4 regions of the Paenibacillus woosongensis genome follow, and region 1 is predicted to be linked to each of the others. Evidence: riboswitches for the same ligand, from Rfam matches in the RefSeq annotation. Region 1 holds a riboswitch; each other region holds the start of a gene.
What was found. A riboswitch is a leader RNA that binds a small molecule or an ion and turns the genes downstream of it on or off. The one in region 1 is predicted to bind cyclic di-AMP.

Region 1 (4,477 bases):
AAATTTAGCTTCAGCACATCTCCATGCACGACATCAACATGCGGATAAGGCTCCAGCACTTCCTCCAGAATGGGGAGCAGCCGCTGGTCGATCTCCACGGCGGTTACCTTGGCGGCCTGCTGAGCCAGCTTCTCCGTGAGGGCCCCGATGCCGGGTCCGATCTCCAAAGCCCCCTTGGTCTTGTCTAGGCCTGCCGCTTCGATGATGTTGGCTAATATATTCTGGTCGATCAGGAAATTCTGACCGAGGCTTTTCTTAAATGAGAATCCATGCCGCTGAATAATTTCCTTTGTGCGGCGCGGCGTTGATATATCTTCTCTACTCATGGCACTTTATACCCCTTTGTCCTCCAATTGAGCCAGCGCAGCCAGAAACTCCTCCCGACTAATCCGAAATACGTTAAGCCGTTTGTAAAGCTGCTTGCCGTTGCAATAACCGATGCCAAGCAATTCACCGATCAAGCGCCTTCTGGCGGCGGCTGAAGGGTGAACGATCAAGCCGGCGTCTATTAAGTCTTCCCAATCGATGAGCGTGTCATCAGCCTCAACTGCTTCCATCTCGGTATGCACACGTGCCAGCGCTTCCCGAATGGCTTCGGGAGAGGCATTCTCCACACCGATATCACCGCGCCGCGTAGCATCGGCCTCCCGCAGGAAAGCATGCTTGCAGCCCGGTACCCGGCCTGCGACAATTTTGCGGATTCGCTCGCCAGCATGGTCAGGATCAGTCAAAATGATGACCCCGCGCCGCTCCTGCGCCAGCTCAATCTTGCGCAGCACGGTCTCGTTGATGGCCGAGCCTCCGGTTTCAATCGTATCGGCCTGCACGGCCCTTTTGACGGCAACGGTATCGTCCCGCCCTTCCACGACAATAACCTCTTTAATCATGGGAACAAACGACCCTCTTCCTCATACGCAAAAAGAAGAGGACTTCTCCTCTTCTTTCCATACCTTTTTCATTTATCTATAGTATCTTATTCCTTTTACAAAGTAAAACAGGAATTAGTTCAATTCTGGTTTGTTTGGACCGATAACATACACCGTGCGTCCCTTCTTGCGCCCGAAGTTCTTCGCCGATTGCAGGCTATCGAAGTAAACGTCCATTTTGTTGCCCTTGATGGCGCCACCTGTATCCTCGGCTCTGCGGAACCCAATGCCTTCGATATATACCCACCAGCCCATAGGAACAACGTTCTTGTCTACGGCGATCGTTCTGCCTTCCGTTACGCGTGTCCCGGAGGCGGTCTTCGTACCGATGCCATCCTCTTCGGCGGAATAGGCGGTTAGTGTGACGTCTTTAAGCACTTTTTTATATTTAAATGAGACGCCGCCTTTGGTTGTCGTTCCACTGATATCCACTTTATCCGCAGTGCGGGTAATATTAGCGGCGAGCACAGCCTCGGGCTTAGGCTTCGTACCTACAGCGACTACCTTGTCCTGAGCCTTCGTCTCGATCTCTTTGCTCAGCCAACGCTTGGATACGAAATTTCCGTCTTCATACACTTTTTCGATGTGATGTACAACTACTCCTTCGCTGCCCTGCTGCAGCACCTTCGTCTGCCCCTTCTCCAAATTAGGATCCGAGGTTTTGACGACGGCAAATGGCACGGTCTCTTTCGTCTGTACTGTTTGCTTGGATACGCGCACCACTTTGATCTGAAGATCGGAAGTAACTTTGCTGCTTAAATCCGGAGTGATCTTGTCATCCGGGTTTACGGTAATGCCAAGCTCGTTGATAATGCCCTGTACACTGGATTGAGTCGTTAGATGCGACTTTGTCTTGCCATCCACGTTGACTTGCACCGGAACCGCCCTTACGATAACGATCCGGTCCCCCTTCTTCAGGGAGCTCTCAAGCGGCCGTGATATGCTATCACCCTGGCCCAGCACGATGGAATGTTCATCCAGTACTTGATTCACTACAGATTTACGGGTCTCGATCTCCTGGATCTTCCCGTCTATCACCAAGTAAATGTTCTTGCTGTTGCCGTTCAGCCAAATCAGAATAACGATGATCGCTGCAACAGTTAACAACGTGACGACCGATATCTGACGTAGGTTCTCATGCTTCCATCGCAATGCGTAAGACATACTGGATGAGCGTGATTCATGGGTCTCTTCTTTCTTGAAAATGCCCACTTTCCGTCCTCCTTCATAGTCCCGCCCTAGGTCAATGCATGATGAGATGTTGACGTGACTATTCCCGTTTTTTACGGAATGCTAGAACTGCAGCATTCCGCATCCTACCCCAGTCTGGTCGGCAATTGTCACCTCCTGTTTTACAACAGTATGATGACCCTATTACAATTATTCAAAACAAAAGAAGCCGGAAGAAAGAGTTAGAGCAACTCTTTCGTGGCTCCTGTAGGTCTTGGTGTAATAGGATGCACGAAGTTGCCTCTCTTAACACGCTTACGAGGTTAGCTGTCGGGTTCGGACGAAGAGAGCCGCCCTTTCTCGGTTCATTCGCTCATGGCGCAATGACCTTGAATTCACCCCAAAGATCCTGCAAAGAAATCAAATACGGCAACGTTGTAAATGAAAACATTTCATCAAGCCGTATCCGGTTCCCCCGTTCTCCTCTACGGAGACTCAGCGAGACTGGTTCTGGAACATGATTCGATGGCCATAGGCAATACGCCAAACTCGGCCAAATCGATCACTGAAAAGATTCTATCCTGTTTCAATGCATGTTGTAAAGGACGAATCAAGAACGTTTTCTTAAGAAAAAGGTTAAAAAAATGTAATAGACTCGGTGTTTTAAATTAAAATGCATTAATCTTTCCAGAAATCTCTTCTTTTCACCGCTTTTCCTCCCGATTTCACCGAATGGAAAATAGTTCCAGCGCATTGCGGGTTGTGATTTCTGCAATTTCTTGGAAGGACAACCCTTTTAATTCAGCGGCTGCCTCTGCCACTAAATGGACATAGGCGGACTCATTTCTCTTTCCACGATAAGGATGCGGAGTCAAATAAGGGGAGTCTGTTTCAATCAATAACCGGTCGAGCGGTGTTTGTTTCAACACCTCTTTAGGCTGTTTTGCGTTTTTGAAGGTAATCGGGCCCCCGAAGGACAAATGAAATCCCAAGTTCAGACATAATTTGGCCGTTTCCCAGCTCCCCGAAAACGAATGCATTACTCCTCCGACTTCATGGGCTTTCTCTTCCCGCAAAATACGCACTGTATCCTCATGAGCATCCCGGTTATGAATGACGATTGGCATTCCAAGCTCCCGAGCCAGCCCGATCTGCTTGCGGAATACGGCATGCTGGACATCCTTGGGTGAAGTATCCCAATAATAATCAAGACCAATCTCTCCAATGGCAACTACTTTCTCATGGCGGCATAATTCAGCAATCCAGTCCAAATCCTCTTCCTTCATCGTGATGGCGTCCTGGGGATGCCAGCCGACGGCGGCATATATGAAGTCGTAGCTCTCGGCCAGCTTCATTGTGGTAGGAATCGTTTCCCGATTAAAACCGATGTTGATCATGCGCGTAACTCCCTGTTCCACCGCGCGAGAAATCGTTTCCTCGCGATCCTCGTCAAACTGCTCCGCGTCCAAATGCGTATGTGTATCCACTAACATGGCGATAACCCTCCTGTAATTAAGTTTCCTGTCCAAAAATACGAGCTAAATCGGCAGGCAGCTGAGAACAGACCGCCTGTAGTTTATTGTCTGGAAAGTACAAATAAAATTTACCCCGCTGTATGCCGCTAATCGACCGGACAATATCGGAAACCTCCGATATTTCCACCAAGCGCTCCTGCTTGTCCAGCAGCAAAATTTGCTTGCCGCGAAGTTCTTCGTCAGGACGAGACACATCATAAGGCAAGTCCGTCGGAAAATCAATGATCAGATCATAATCCGGATTTAAGCCCAATTTTCGGAATTCTTCGCGAATTTCCCTTATTTTCTCCAAATCGAGCGAATCCAGTTCAACATATTTGTACAATTTACGATCCATAAAACGGGTGCAAAGATCAGCGAGCAGGGGATCAGCCTCATGTTTCCACTGCATAAAAGCCGTTTGAATTAAAGCTTCATCTAATAGCAAATATTGCTGCACTGTCAGTTCAGAGTTGAACAAGCCTGGTAAAGGGTTGGGAAGAAAGGAAAATGAATACCCCTCCGCATATAGCTCCTTGGCCCGTCGAAAAATTTGCCGCAAAATAATTTCCGAGCTCCGCGTCACCGGATGGAAATAAATCTGCCAATACATTTGATAACGGGACATCAAATAATCCTCTACCGCATGCATGCCGGTCTCTTTCACTACAATCCGTCCCCGGTATGGCCGCAGCATCCGCAAAATCCGATCCATATCGATCGTACCGTAATTGACGCCGGTGAAATAAGCATCCCTCAGCAAATAATCCATACGGTCAGCATCTAGCGGACTTGTCACCAGATTTACGACAATTTCATTGGGATAGTCCTTCCGTATAACAGAAGCTACTTTCTCCGGGAAGTCCT
Region 2 (4,477 bases), 2.5 Mb from region 1:
TGTCGAAATTTTCTTTTGCATATATATGCATAATGATCTATAATTAGCCCAGTGAAATCATGAGATGATGATTAATTTTCATAACTTAGCAAGGAGAGAGAGACATGAAAAAATGGGGTACATTATTGATGGCGGTGCTGTTGCTTACGACTGCACTGGCAGCTTGCGGACAAACCAAAGAAACCAAGGACAGCTCGCAAGGATCTGACACGCCGGCAGCGAAGAAGCTGGTTCTCGGATTGAGCGCCGATTTCCCGCCATATGAGTTCCATATCAAGAATGACAAAGGGGAAGACGAGATCGTCGGATTCGACGTGGAAATCGCTAAAGAAATCGCCAAGGATATGGGGGCAGAGCTCGAAATCAAGGATATGGTGTTCTCATCCCTGCTCAATGAGCTAGGCAGCGGCCGGGTGGACATCGTCATTTCCGGATTGAGCCCGACGCCTGAGCGTGCGAAAGAAATTGAAATGTCACAAATCTACTACAACGCCAAACAGGCAGTCGTTGCCCGCGAAGCGGACAAAGATAAATATTCCACGCTTGAATCGCTGGAAGGCCTCAAGATCGGCGTTCAGAAGAGCTCGATCCAGGAGGACATCGCTAAGGAAATTCCTGGTGCGAAGCTGACCTCTCTGGCGAAGATTTCTGACATCATCATGCAGCTGAACTCGGGGCGTGTTGATGTAGCTATTATCGAAGGCCCTGTTGCCGAATCGTTCGTGAAGAATGTTGACGGCATCGTCATTACCGATGCGGAGCCGGTAACGGAGGATGACGGCTACGTCGTAGGCATTAAGAAGGGCAACAAGGAGCTGCTGGACCAAGTGAATGCCACATTGGATCGCCTGATCCAGGACGGGAGCATTGAGAAATTCGTACAAGAAGCCAGCGATCTGTCCATTAGATAACTTGGCGTTGGCAATGCGATGATAAGACAACCTGGCAGAAAATAGCGGAGCAAATTCGCTATTTTTCTGTTTTTTAACGAAACGGGCGCTGTAATTGGAGGTATGATAGGCTTATGAACTTTTTTACTGAATTTGCAACGATGTTTTGGGAATACCGCAGTTATTTTCTAACCGGACTGCAGTACACGTTATGGCTTGCTGCGTTAGGCGTATTATTCGGGTTCATTCTCGGATTGTTTGTCGCTTTGATCCGGATGTCGCCATGGGGAATCGTACGCTTTATCGGACATGCCTGGGTTGAGTTTCTGCGCGGAACGCCGATGCTAGTACAGCTGATGATCATTCACTACGGCTTGTCTTACATGTTCGATATCAATTTTGATCCGATTGAATCGGGGGCGATTACGCTGTCCATTAACAGCTCGGCTTATTTAGCGGAAATATTCCGCGCGGGCATTCAGGGCGTAGACCGCGGTCAAAGCGAAGCGGCGCGTTCGCTCGGAATGACGCAGGGTCAAACGATGCGTTTCATTATTATTCCGCAGGCGATCAAAAACGTGCTGCCGGCGATTGGCAACGAGTTCGTTGTCATCGTCAAGGAATCGTCGATCGTTTCCTTTATCGGGGTGACCGAAATGATGTTCCAGGCGGGCGCCGTTCAAGGGATTACGTATAACGGCATGATGCCGTTCCTGATCGTTGCCGTGATGTATTTTATCGTCACTTTTACACTTTCCCGCATTTTGGGCCGTTTCGAAAGGAGGCTGCAGGCTAGTGATAACCGTTAAGAATTTGCATAAAAAATTCGGCCAGCTGCATATTTTAAAAGGCATTGACCTGGAAATCAACCGCGGCGAGGTCGTCGTCGTTATCGGGCCGAGCGGATCGGGAAAAAGCACCTTCCTGCGCTGTCTGAACCGGCTTGAGGAGCCGTCCAGTGGCGAAATTCATTTCGAAGGAGAGCTTATTACCGGCAAGAATCATAATATCAACAAAACCCGTGAGAAGATGGGTATGGTATTTCAGCATTTTAACCTTTTTCCTCACAAAACGGTGCTTGAGAATATTATGATGGCTCCGCTTCAGGTGAAAAAACAGGCGAAGCAGGACGCAGAGGCCTTCGCGCTTCAGCTGTTGCGCAAAGTGGGTCTGGAGGACAAGAGCGGGGCTTACCCTTCCCAGCTGTCAGGAGGACAGAAGCAGCGCATCGCCATCGCTCGCGCCCTGGCGATGGAGCCGCATGTGATGCTGTTTGACGAGCCGACGTCCGCACTCGATCCCGAGATGGTGGGCGAGGTTCTGGAAGTCATGAAGGAGCTGGCGACAGGCGGGATGACGATGGTGATCGTCACGCATGAAATGGGCTTCGCCCGCGAGGTCGGCGACCGCATCTTGTTTATGGATCAAGGCGTTATTATCGAGCAGGGCAGCCCGCAGCAGGTGTTCGGTTCGCCGCAGAATCAGCGGACGCAGGATTTCTTAAGTAAAGTATTGTAATTTGTAATTAGAATAGCACCAAAAAGGCATGACCGTGGGTCATGCCTTTTTGGTGCCGTCTGTCAAAATTTAAATTTTTGTTACGGTTTTCGTCAATGTTTTTTCTTATAAATACTGGTTTGAATACCATTGGTAACATTTGCATGGCCCATAGGTTACAAAATTGTGATATATTCATTACGGCCGAAACACTGCCAAGGCAGGTGCGGGGGACGACTTATGACGAGCAATGCAAGTACAAGGTGACAAGCATGGCATGTCTTGGGGTGAAGCGCTGATGATCGGCGCCGGGAGCTATCCTTTTTTCCGAATCCGACAACTAACTCCGCAGGCCAAGTTAAAGGAGGAGCATCATGTTTAAACAACGTAAAGGTCTTCACAAATTGGGAATGGGGATTAAGTCAGCGGTGATTGCAGCCGGGTTGTTAGGAGCGCTGCAGGCCGTGCCAGCATATGCGGATTCAGTACATACGGCGAAGAATGGGGACACCTTCTATATTCTCGCCAAGCAGTACGGGGTCAATTTGGACAAGCTGATGAAAGCGAATCCGAGCATAGAAGCAACGAATATTTACGAAGGTTTAAAAATCACGATACCAGGACAAAACATGCAGGCGCTTTCCGCCTCTGGAAGCGAGGCTCAGCCGCTCTCTACGCTAAAAGTATTAACGGCGGAACGGGTCGTACAGGCCTGGGGCAAATCGTTTAACTACAAATCCACAGTAAAGGTCAAAGCGACAGCTTACTCTGCGGCTGCCAGCGAAAACGGGAAATGGGGCCCTGTCGACTATTATGGCAATCCTTTGAAGCTCGGAACGATCGCTGTTGATCCAAACGTCATTCCGATGGGCACCAAAGTGCTGGTCACCGGACACAGCCATCCTGATCTGCCGAAGAACGCCTTCGTCGCCACAGCGACTGATCAGGGCGGCGCGATCAAAGGGAACCGCATCGACATCTTCATTCCGGCGAGCCCGCAAAAGGTTAACGACTTTGGTTTTCAGGATGTCACGCTATATGTTTTGAATTAATACAAATTTAAGCCATGATTAGATGATATTAAATAAGGACGTCCACTGCGAGATCTGGGGATCTGCAGGGATGTCCTTTTTTTGCTTGCAAACAGGTGCTGGTTATAGTGCTTTCTTATAAGATAGCAGCTCGGGAATCGTTACGAAGCGATAGCCACGATTCCGCAGCACCTTAATAATATCCGGCAGAGCCTCGATAGTTCCCGTCAAATTGGAACCCGTACCGCCCCCGGCATGCTGCAGCACGATGGATCCCGGACCGACGGCGCTGAGCACGTTATGCTTGACCTTCTCTTTGCTTAGCGCTTTCCAATCGAGGGAATCGACGTTCCAGTTAATGATTTTGTAGCCTTGCCGCTTGGCCCATTTGAGCTGCTCCTCGTTAATTTCTCCGTAGGGGGGACGAATGAGGCGAGGTTTGTAACCGATAATCCGTTCGATCACTTTCTCGGTTCGCTCAATTTCGCTTTTGAATTCCTGGACGGATTGTTTCTTAAACAAAGGGTGGCTGTAAGAATGGTTGCCGATGATATGCCCTTCATGGTGAATTCTCCGCAGCAGCTCCGGATGCTTCTTCGCCCGGCTGCCTACGACGAAGAAAGTGGCTTTGACGCCGTGTTTCTTCAGTATATCCAACACTTTAGGGGTGAAGCGCGGATCGGGAACATCATCGAAGGTCAGGGCAATTTGCTTGACCTCAGGACCGCTGAACTTGAACGTTTCCGAGTATTTCCGCCGGAGCTCTCCCAGCGTCATTGGCTTAGCTTCGGCATTTACGGCTTGTTCGGAGGAGGTGGGTTCCGGGTTTAACACGGATTCGGCAGGCGCGGGGGCCATTCCCGTAACTAGCGCCAGGCATAACAGCCATGCGCCCGGCGCCTTGAAGAGTTTGGACATGGATACCTTCTCCTTTGATCGCTGAATGGTTATTTACTGGTATGCCCAAAACTTCACATAAATATGACCGCTCCTGCAAGGGTGTGCTATTTGTCACAGACTTGCCCGCGCAAAAATAGCATCTTTAGATAAAGCAGTGAA
Region 3 (4,477 bases), 1.0 Mb from region 1:
ATTAATCGTTGTTTATATTCTGAGTCTATAAGAGCCAAATATAAAGGAAGCTGTATCCGCCCCTCCCGGCTGACTCAGCTTCCTTTGCCATTGTATCCGTCACTCGTCCTCGTTAATGACAGCTTCAAATCTCTCGATATTCTCATTAGAACCGATCATGACCATAATATCTCCGGCATTCAGCACATCCATCGCGGTCGGGGCGACAATGACCCCCGTCTGTTTATGGATCGCAACGATGCTGCAGCTGTAATTCACACGCGGATTGATCTCGCCCAGCGTTTTGCCGGCCAGGCATGCAGGCACACTCAGCTCGACGATGCTGTACTCCTTCGACAGCTCGATGTAATCGAGCAAATTCGGCGTCACCAGCTGATGCGCCACGCGAACCCCCATATCCCTCTCTGGAAAAATAACCCGGTCCACGCCAAGCTTCTCCAGCGCCCGGCCATGCAGGACGGAAATCGCCTTTGCGACGACCGTTTTGATGCCCAAATCCTTGAGCAGAATCGCCGTCAGGATGCTCATCTGAATATCACTGCCGATTGCCACAATGCCACAATCGAAATTACGGATGCCGAGCGATTTCAGTACATCTTCATCCGTAGCATCAGCCGCGACGGCATGGGTTAAATAAGCGCTCATATCGTTGACCAACTCTTCGTTCAGGTCGACGCCAAGCACCTCGTATCCCAGATCCATTAACTCAAGCGCCAGGCTGGAGCCGAAGCGCCCCAAGCCGATCACCACAAACTGCTGCATTTTCATTGATTGGTCGAACTCCTATCCTATAATCATTTTCCCTTCGGGATAACGGTATAATTCCTTACCCTTTTTCGGACCAAGCGCATAAGCCAGCGTCAAGAGACCCAGGCGGCCGGTAAACATCATGAAGCATAAAATAATTTTGCCGATATCGGTCAAATCCAGGGTCAGCCCCATCGTTAAACCGACCGTGGCAAAAGCAGACGTCGTCTCGAACAGAATGCTCAGAAAACCCGCTTCCTCGGTCGTGGATAATATCATTGCCGCCGCTATGACGAGAAACAGCGCCAGCATCGTAATCGTGACGGCCTTAAAAATCCGCTCCTGGGACAAACGATAGCGGAAGAGCACCATATCATTGCGTCCGCGAATCATAGAAATGACCGCGCCAACCAATATCATGAACGTCGTCGTCTTGATCCCGCCGCCCGTCGAGCCCGGGGAAGCGCCGATAAACATCAGGATGATTATGAAGAATTGGGTGGCCTGGCGAAGAGTCCCGATATCCACTGAATTCGCGCCCGCCGTCCGTGTCGTGACCGACTGGAATAATGAACCCCATATTTTCCCGCCCCAATCCAAAGAGCCCATCGTTTTGGCATTCGTAAATTCGAATATAAAGATGACGAGCGCCCCGATGAAAATAAGCGATCCGGTCATGGACAGAACCACTTTGGAATGCAGCGACAGCTTGCGGCTGCGGCGGAAATCCGCGAGCTCGGACAACACAATAAAACCGAGCCCGCCCGATACGATCAGGAACATCGCTACGAAGTTAACGAGCGGATCGTCTACATACCCCGTGAGGCTGTGAAATTTCCCGAATAAATCGAAGCCGGCGTTATTGAACAGTGACACCGCATGAAACACTCCATAGTAGGCGGCCTGCCCTAGCGGCATGTCAAACGCCCAGCGAATCGCAAACAACAGGGCGGCGCTGACTTCAATGACCAGGGAATACATCAGTACCTTGCGTATGAGGCGCACGATGCCCTCCATCGTATTCTGATTCATCGCCTCCTGCAGCAGAAGGCGGTCGCGCAGCGAAATCCGCCGCTTGAACACAAGGGAGAAGAGGGTCGCCATGGTCATGAAGCCTAGACCCCCAATCTGAATAAGAGTCATAATCACGATTTGGCCGAATGACGAGAAATAAGTCCCTGTATCGCGAACGACAAGCCCCGTAACACAAGTGGCCGAGGTCGCCGTAAACAACGCATCAACGAAAGGAAGAGATTCCCCGGTTGTGGTGGCGAGCGGCGTCATCAGCAGGAGTGTTCCGGCCAGTATAATCGCCGCAAAGCCAAGCACCAATATACGCGGTGGAGATAATTTAAACCATTGGGACGGCATCGTGCTCACCTCCTCTTTCCTTGATCTGCGTTCCTCACATTTATACCCCTTTATTATGGACACTTTGGCAAAAGAAAAAAGCACTGGAAATCCAGAGCCCTTTCGGTAATGGTTCCTGCTGCAATACGCCTACGAGGTTAGCTGACGGGCTCGGGCCTGCAGAGCAGCCCTATTCGCCTCCTGCGCCGGACTTTCCCGTCCGTGCAGGGCCTGAGAAATTCACCCAAAAAAATTGGTTCCCCCGTTTTCCATTGGAAATTCGGCCGATATTCTTTTCAATTCTTTCATTTCACATTTTCATTCCATCTTTATGAATTGGATTATAAGCTTAATTAACGTCCACCACAAAGCTTGATTTACCCGAAATACCATGAAAATCACCTTTGCCGCCTGAAACGGAGCTTGCCATCCTTCATTCTCTGAGCCATACTGTATTTTTGCGGAATTATTGCCTCTTTTCTGCGCTTGGCTCGTTCGATTCTGGCGATTGCTCCATGCTTATGATATCTTTACAATGATATCCATTTACACTAGAGCAAAGGGGTTTTTGAATGTTATCCAACTTTTCGTCCGCAGGGCGAACGCCGAAGCGCACCACGCTTCGGGTGCTGGCCGCCGTAGGTTTCCTCCTTTTTCTGGCCCTGCAGGTTCTGCCGATGGCCACGCCGGATTCATTGCAGCAAATTCAGAAGACGATCACAAAGCAGCAGGCGAAGGAAATCGCTGCCGAGTTCGCCGCTTCGACACTGGAGCTGCCTGTAGCATTGGACGATGTTTTGGTTACATATGAATCTCGATCGGACATATATGGTTACTTAACCCGAGCGGGCCTGATGAAAACTTATATGCAAAATTACGATGAACAGTTTCCGCTCGAGATATTTCGCGTTCGCTTCGAGCAGCCAGACGGCATCCTTAGCGCCTTAACCGTAGACGTTAACATGTATGGCGGCAGAGTGGCCGGATTCGAACGTGTCGAAACCTACAGCAACGCCACCAGGGATCTGCTGCAGAAGCAAGGCATCACGGGCGGCAGGGGGTTGCAGGTCACGGAGGGAGACTTGACGCCCGAGGACAAAGAAAGCCTGGCTGCTCCGTATCTTAAGGCATTTGACTTCGATCCCGCTCAACTGAAGATCGAGAGCGCCGAAAACGAATCGGGTCTGATCTACGAAATTCCGGGCTATGAAGCCGGTCAATCCCGCGGGCTAATCGAATTTCGCTTCCAAGACGGAACCGTGTCCTCCATGGAAGCATATTTCGATCCCCCTGCCGCTCATCTGGACTATGTAAAAGGCCAAAAGAAGCTGGCCAGCTGGTTCACCTGGGTTGGCTACGCCCTATTCACCTTCGTGCTCGGCATTCTGGCGATCATCTATAGTGTGAAGACCAGACCGTTTTCTTCTTTTCTGCGCGGCCTGGTTCTGTCCACTGCTTACTTTATTTTTACGATGGTCGGAGCGGTTAATATGCTTCCGATGCTGGAGAAGGACGGGCTCGGAACAGAGGTCCTGATCCTCGGCTTCATCGTGCAAGGCGCACTCACTTTGGTAATATCGGCCTCTATTTACTTCTCCCTGATCGGAGGAGACGGACTCTGGCGCAAACAGGGGCTTAATTTATGGGCCAGAGCCAAGGAGCCGGGATACGGGCAGCATGTCCTGTTCTCGATGCAAAGCGCCTATTTGTGGGCTTTGATCCTGCTCGGGGCGCAATCGGTCATCTTCTTTGTCCTTGGACACACGATCGGCACCTGGTCAACGACTGATGCCACCCAGTCGGCCTACAACATGCTCTATCCCATCCTGTTCCCCTTGCTCGCCTGGGTAGCAGGGATCGGCGAGGAAGCTGTCTATCGCTTGTTCGGCATCCCGATGCTGAAGAAAATATTCCGCAGCACGTTCGTAGCCAGCTTGATCTCATCGATGATTTGGGCGTTCGGACATTCCTTGTATCCGATTTATCCCGTCTATTCACGCCCGATTGAATTGACGATTGTCGGGCTGTTGTTCAGCTTTGTTTTTCTGCGCTACGGCTATATTACCGCCATGTTCACGCATGTCATCTTCAACAGCATCCTCATGTCGCTCAGCCTTATGCTGATGGGCGGGGTGCTGAACTGGACCGCAGGGATTGTTTACATCGCTCTGCCGGCGATCGTAGCCTATGTTATATATTTGTTCAACCCGCCGGGCCGGACGGAGAGCATTCCGCCGGTACAACGCAAAGAAGAGGAGCCGCAGTTTACGACTCCTCATCCCGAAGGGCATTTATAATCTGATTGGCGAGCTTGTCGCCGATCGAAAGAGGCCGAAAGTCTTCGACGGAGGCCTCTTTTATTTTTTTGAGCGAACCGAAA
Region 4 (4,477 bases), 800 kb from region 1:
ATCCCGCACCGAGGAATTAACCTCGCGATCGCCAACCGACGGATTCATTACGGATTTCGGTTCCCCGACGGTCAGGCTGTATCCGTATCCCCGCACAGTATTGATGCGAATATGCGCCCAGGGAGACAGCTTCTTCCTCAGGCGGTAAATATGATCATCCACTGTCCGCTCTACCGGGTATTCCATCGTCCACACCCGATCAAGGAGCTGATCGCGCGTAAAAGCCCTGTCGCGGTGACGATACAGAAATTGCAGCAGCGCGAACTCCTTCGCCAGCAGCGTGATGCTCTCGGAGCCCCATTTTACTTTGTAGCCGGAAGGATCGAATGTCAGTCTCTCCATAACTACCCCTTCTCCAAATGTCTTATTAGATTTATCATAATCGATCACCGCCCTCCTGAGAAATGAAAAGCGCGCAACCGATCTGGGTGCAAAATAAAAATCCCCGAAGGAGGCGGTCAATATTGCTTTAGGCCGCCCCTCAGGGGATGATTTACTATGTTCTATTATGTTATAACATGGCAGGCGTACGTTTTCTCTTCTGTGGAAAATCGGGCAGCTCGTTTACAGAGACGATTTCATCCGTCTTCTTCTCCGGCTGCTTCCAATACTGTTCATTGCCGGGAAGGTCGTCGAACCAGGACGCATCCTTCGGACAATCGAGGATCATCAATTTGCCGTAATCCCCGTCACGGGACTGGTGATATTTCAAATAGGCCTTGCCGTTTTCAATTGCTAGAATTTCGATCTTGCCCGACGTATGGCTCATCGACAGTCTGACGCGTTTGCCCAGCCCGGATGTGCGCGCCTTCGCCTCCTCGACGATCCGGTAGACCTCTTCCAGGGAAAGGACGAAATCCCGGTTCCCGGCTACCGGCCTGTTCACGAAGAAGTAGTAAGGCGTAACCCCTGCCCAGGACAGCTTATCCAGCAGTTCGCCAAGCACTACAGGGTCATCGTTGATGCCTTTTAGCACGGGGGTCTGGTTGACTACGATCGCGCCAGCCTCATGCAGTGCCTGGAAGCCGCGTCTCGCTTCCGCCGTAATTTCGCGCGGATGGTTAATATGAGCCATGACGTAAATGCGCTGCTCCGGCGTGGAAAAGGTGCGGATCACATCGAGCAGTTCCTCGTCCTCGTAAATGCGCATCGGATTAAATACAGGAATCTTGGAGCCAAGACGAATGATCTTAACATGCTCGATTTCACGCAGCTGGGCCAGAATTCCCCGCAGCTTCTCCGTAGCCAGAATGAGGCTGTCCCCGCCGGTCAACAGGACGTTGTTGATTTCGGGATGCTTGGCGATATAATCGATCCCCGGCTGTACATCGGACATGGCCTCCTTCACGTCATTGCGGAACAAACGCTTGCGGAAGCAATATCGGCAGTACGCGCCGCACACCTCCGACACGATCAGCAGAGCTGTCGTCGTATACTTGTGCTGACAGCCCGGCACGACATAGTTGGTATCCTCGTCTGACGCATCCCAGCGGCCGTATTCCTCTAGCTCCCCTTCATTCGGGATAACCAGCTTGCGAATCGGATCCTGGGGATCGTTCCAGTCAATCAGGCTCAAATAATAATCGTTCACCCGAAATACGAACTTCTCCGTAATCGGTTTCAAACGCGCCCGCTCCTCCTCCGGAATCATCGTCAGTCTGTCCAGATTCGTAATGTACTTCGTTTTCGCCTTTGTCATTTGTACATCCTCCTTCCTAGTAATCAACAAAAAAGACCCCAAACCGGGGGTCTAGACACAGCTGCGCCAGCAAGGGTCAGAAGACAAAAATAGACCCCAAAACAGGGTCTAAAGAGACGTAATTAATGATTTAAAACAGACCCATCCACTGCTGACGAGGTTAGCTGACGGACTCGGGTAAGATGGTACCCTACACCTCATAGGAATGAGTGATTCGCCCCAAGAAAAAAAACTGGTTCCCCCGCTTTCCTGGCTATCACCAAGAAACTAAGCGTGTGTCTATGATACGGTGTAAGGGAAAGATTGTCAACCTTAGGGCAATTAACAAGAGAATTGGAATAATTATAATATTCTTAAAATTTGACGTTTAATGTTATTTTCTGTCATCTGCCCTGTCATGATCCGTTCGGGGTCAAGCTTTTGGCGAGGCGGCTCATACAGCGCCGCTATTTCATAAGTCGCCAGCTCGGAGCCAATGATGGAGCTGTCTTCCGGCTTAAGCTCCCTGACTTTGCTGTGCAGCGTTCGCGCAGCTCTGCTCGTTGACCATTTGTCAAAATACCGCCTATCCTCCCATGTCGTGCAAACCTGCAGCTCGTCGCATTCCTGGCTGTTATCCTTGATCAGCACTTCCATGAGCAGGAAGCCTTCAAAAGAATGAACCGGTGAAGGCGTCCTGAAGCGGGACAATACTTCATTTACCCTGCCTTTTCGAACCCGGATCGTTTGGATGGCCTTCATCATCACCATCATTTTCCGACCACTTCTTTCGATAGAAATGAACTTAAATACTCATGGACGAAAATGGCGGCATTTCCCCCAGCCTCGGCGTGGCGAATCAGCGATATACCGTGCGGGCCTTTGGCATAGACGGTCTCGGGGTGATTTTCGACGATCGCTTTAACGACGTTCAGCTCTCCAAGCATAGCCGCAGCAAAAATATCCATCCGTGCCCCGTGCGCCAGCAGCAGCCTTGCAATGCTGAAATTCCCGGTATGCGATGCGGCGCCGAGGGCGCTCTCCCAATCGCCGCTCCCCCAATCAATGACCCCATGAACGAGTGCGGGTTCCTGCTTGAGCAGCCTTGCCACCTCATCATAATCGCCATGCGCCGCTACAATAAATTCACGTACCAGCTCGTGATTTAAAGGCCCTCTTGGCATGTATACCCCTCCTTGCCCGTGCTGTCCGAACCTCTCGCTCTCTGTTTCTGTTCATCGCTCTCTCGTTGCCGCTCGCCCTCTCTTCGGCACACCGCCGCACTGATAATGAGAAGCCATGATATATATACCAATGATGCTTGGTTCATCTTCCATTCCTCCATTCTACATAATTGATAAGCATTCTCAATGATTGATCAATTCCATTCTATTGATAATGATTCTCATTGTCAATAAGAGGGGTGGAATCTTTCCCTCCACTAAAATAAACTACGGATTTATGACTAAATGATCAGATTCAGGTAACTAGATGTAATTCTGCAGTTAGAATAAAAAGTGGACATCTCTTAGTGCAAAAATAGATAATGAGTCTAATAAGATAAAGAGGTGTCGAAATGAGTGAGACGAGACAACGGTATAACGAAACATTTAAACGTGAAGCCGTAAAGTATGTGCAAGAACAAACCAAGTCACTCGAGGAGATCGCAAACGAGTTAAACATTAACCCCGGTACATTACGAAACTGGGTCGGAAAGTATCGAGAATTTGAAAATGAACCCGTTAACCAAGGCGAAACTCTTCGCCAGCAATCTCAAATGATCGATGAACAACAACGGGAAATCGCACAAATCGCCGTTTATTACTGAATGGATCATCGCCAACAGCACAAAGAGCGCTGCCCCCGGCAACGCTCATCGTACATATGGCTATGTTTCTATTTCCGTGTCTAGACGGTAGATGCCGCTTGATTCAGCATATATTTCTCGACGACTTTAGCTACGCCGTCTTCCATATTCGTGTCGGTTACATAATCTGCGACAGCCTTAATATCGTCGGGAGCATTGCCCATGGCTACGCCAAGCCCGGCAAATTCAATCATCGCCAGATCATTATAGCTATCCCCGATCGCTATAACTTCTTCCCGCTTGATACCCAGCTGCTGGATGAGATGGTGCAGGCTCGTCCCCTTATCTACGCCCGCCTCCGTAAATTCCAGGAAGAAGGGCTTGGAGCGAACGACGTTAAGCTCCCCTGCCAGCTGCGGCTGCAGCTTGCTCTCCAAAGCAACCAGCTTCTCCGGATCATCGACCATGAGCACCTTTACGACCGGCTCCTGAACCGCTGCAATAAAATCCTCAACCTCGACAATCCGCATCCCCGTAATTTCGCCTTCGATATCCGTATACTTATTATGTGCCGGAGTCACGATATCATCGCCAACGTAAGTATGGATCCATACGCCCTCCTGCTTGCTGATTGCGTACAGCTCATGGGCCGTTTCCGGTGTCAAAGTACTGCTGAACAAGACCTCCTGGGTTGCGGAATTGGTAATTTTCGCCCCATTAAAGGATAGAATAAAGCTGCCGTATTTCTCCAGCTCTAATTCCTTGGCGATATGCGTCATAGCAAAGGTCGGGCGGCCGGAGGCCAGCACCACCTTCATTCCTGCCTCCTGCGCATCCATCAGCGCCTGCTTCGTGCGAGGCGAAATCGTATGGTCATCCCGCAGCAGCGTATCATCCAAATCCAGCACGATCATTTTATAATTCATCTCTCTATGTCCCCTCCACTCATTCTGTCGATAAGCTATGAAGCTAGCTGCTTAGTATCGCAATAT

Region 2: it holds a riboswitch for cyclic di-AMP, as region 1 does, so the genes downstream of both, QNH46_RS13075 (3D domain-containing protein) here and QNH46_RS00140 (resuscitation-promoting factor) in region 1, are expected to answer to the same signal.
Region 3: it holds a riboswitch for cyclic di-AMP, as region 1 does, so the genes downstream of both, QNH46_RS19690 (TrkH family potassium uptake protein) here and QNH46_RS00140 (resuscitation-promoting factor) in region 1, are expected to answer to the same signal.
Region 4: it holds a riboswitch for cyclic di-AMP, as region 1 does, so the genes downstream of both, QNH46_RS20850 (KamA family radical SAM protein) here and QNH46_RS00140 (resuscitation-promoting factor) in region 1, are expected to answer to the same signal.

Annotation. Positions count from the first base shown of each region.
Region 1 covers NZ_CP126084.1:28,065-32,541, reverse strand. The annotation lists gene rsmA (16S rRNA (adenine(1518)-N(6)/adenine(1519)-N(6))-dimethyltransferase RsmA) at 1-326, opposite strand, end outside; gene rnmV (ribonuclease M5) at 333-887, opposite strand; gene QNH46_RS00140 (resuscitation-promoting factor) at 1,002-2,138, opposite strand; cyclic di-AMP (ydaO/yuaA leader) riboswitch at 2,393-2,607, opposite strand; gene QNH46_RS00135 (TatD family hydrolase) at 2,822-3,589, opposite strand; gene QNH46_RS00130 (HD domain-containing protein) at 3,609-4,477, opposite strand, start outside.
Region 2 covers NZ_CP126084.1:2,862,114-2,866,590, reverse strand. The annotation lists gene QNH46_RS13090 (transporter substrate-binding domain-containing protein) at 105-911, shown strand; gene QNH46_RS13085 (amino acid ABC transporter permease) at 1,025-1,699, shown strand; gene QNH46_RS13080 (amino acid ABC transporter ATP-binding protein) at 1,686-2,408, shown strand; cyclic di-AMP (ydaO/yuaA leader) riboswitch at 2,580-2,759, shown strand; gene QNH46_RS13075 (3D domain-containing protein) at 2,762-3,439, shown strand; gene QNH46_RS13070 (polysaccharide deacetylase family protein) at 3,542-4,336, opposite strand.
Region 3 covers NZ_CP126084.1:4,299,871-4,304,347, forward strand. The annotation lists gene QNH46_RS19680 (hypothetical protein) at 1-31, shown strand, start outside; gene QNH46_RS19685 (potassium channel family protein) at 100-768, opposite strand; gene QNH46_RS19690 (TrkH family potassium uptake protein) at 784-2,118, opposite strand; cyclic di-AMP (ydaO/yuaA leader) riboswitch at 2,230-2,393, opposite strand; gene QNH46_RS19695 (CPBP family intramembrane glutamic endopeptidase) at 2,670-4,394, shown strand; gene uvrC (excinuclease ABC subunit UvrC) at 4,363-4,477, opposite strand, start outside.
Region 4 covers NZ_CP126084.1:4,512,965-4,517,441, forward strand. The annotation lists gene QNH46_RS20845 (winged helix-turn-helix domain-containing protein) at 1-342, opposite strand, end outside; gene QNH46_RS20850 (KamA family radical SAM protein) at 512-1,699, opposite strand; cyclic di-AMP (ydaO/yuaA leader) riboswitch at 1,834-1,983, opposite strand; gene QNH46_RS20855 (antibiotic biosynthesis monooxygenase) at 2,042-2,443, opposite strand; gene QNH46_RS20860 (ankyrin repeat domain-containing protein) at 2,449-2,862, opposite strand; gene QNH46_RS20865 (hypothetical protein) at 2,844-3,008, opposite strand; gene QNH46_RS20870 (transposase) at 3,255-3,506, shown strand; gene QNH46_RS20875 (Cof-type HAD-IIB family hydrolase) at 3,587-4,411, opposite strand.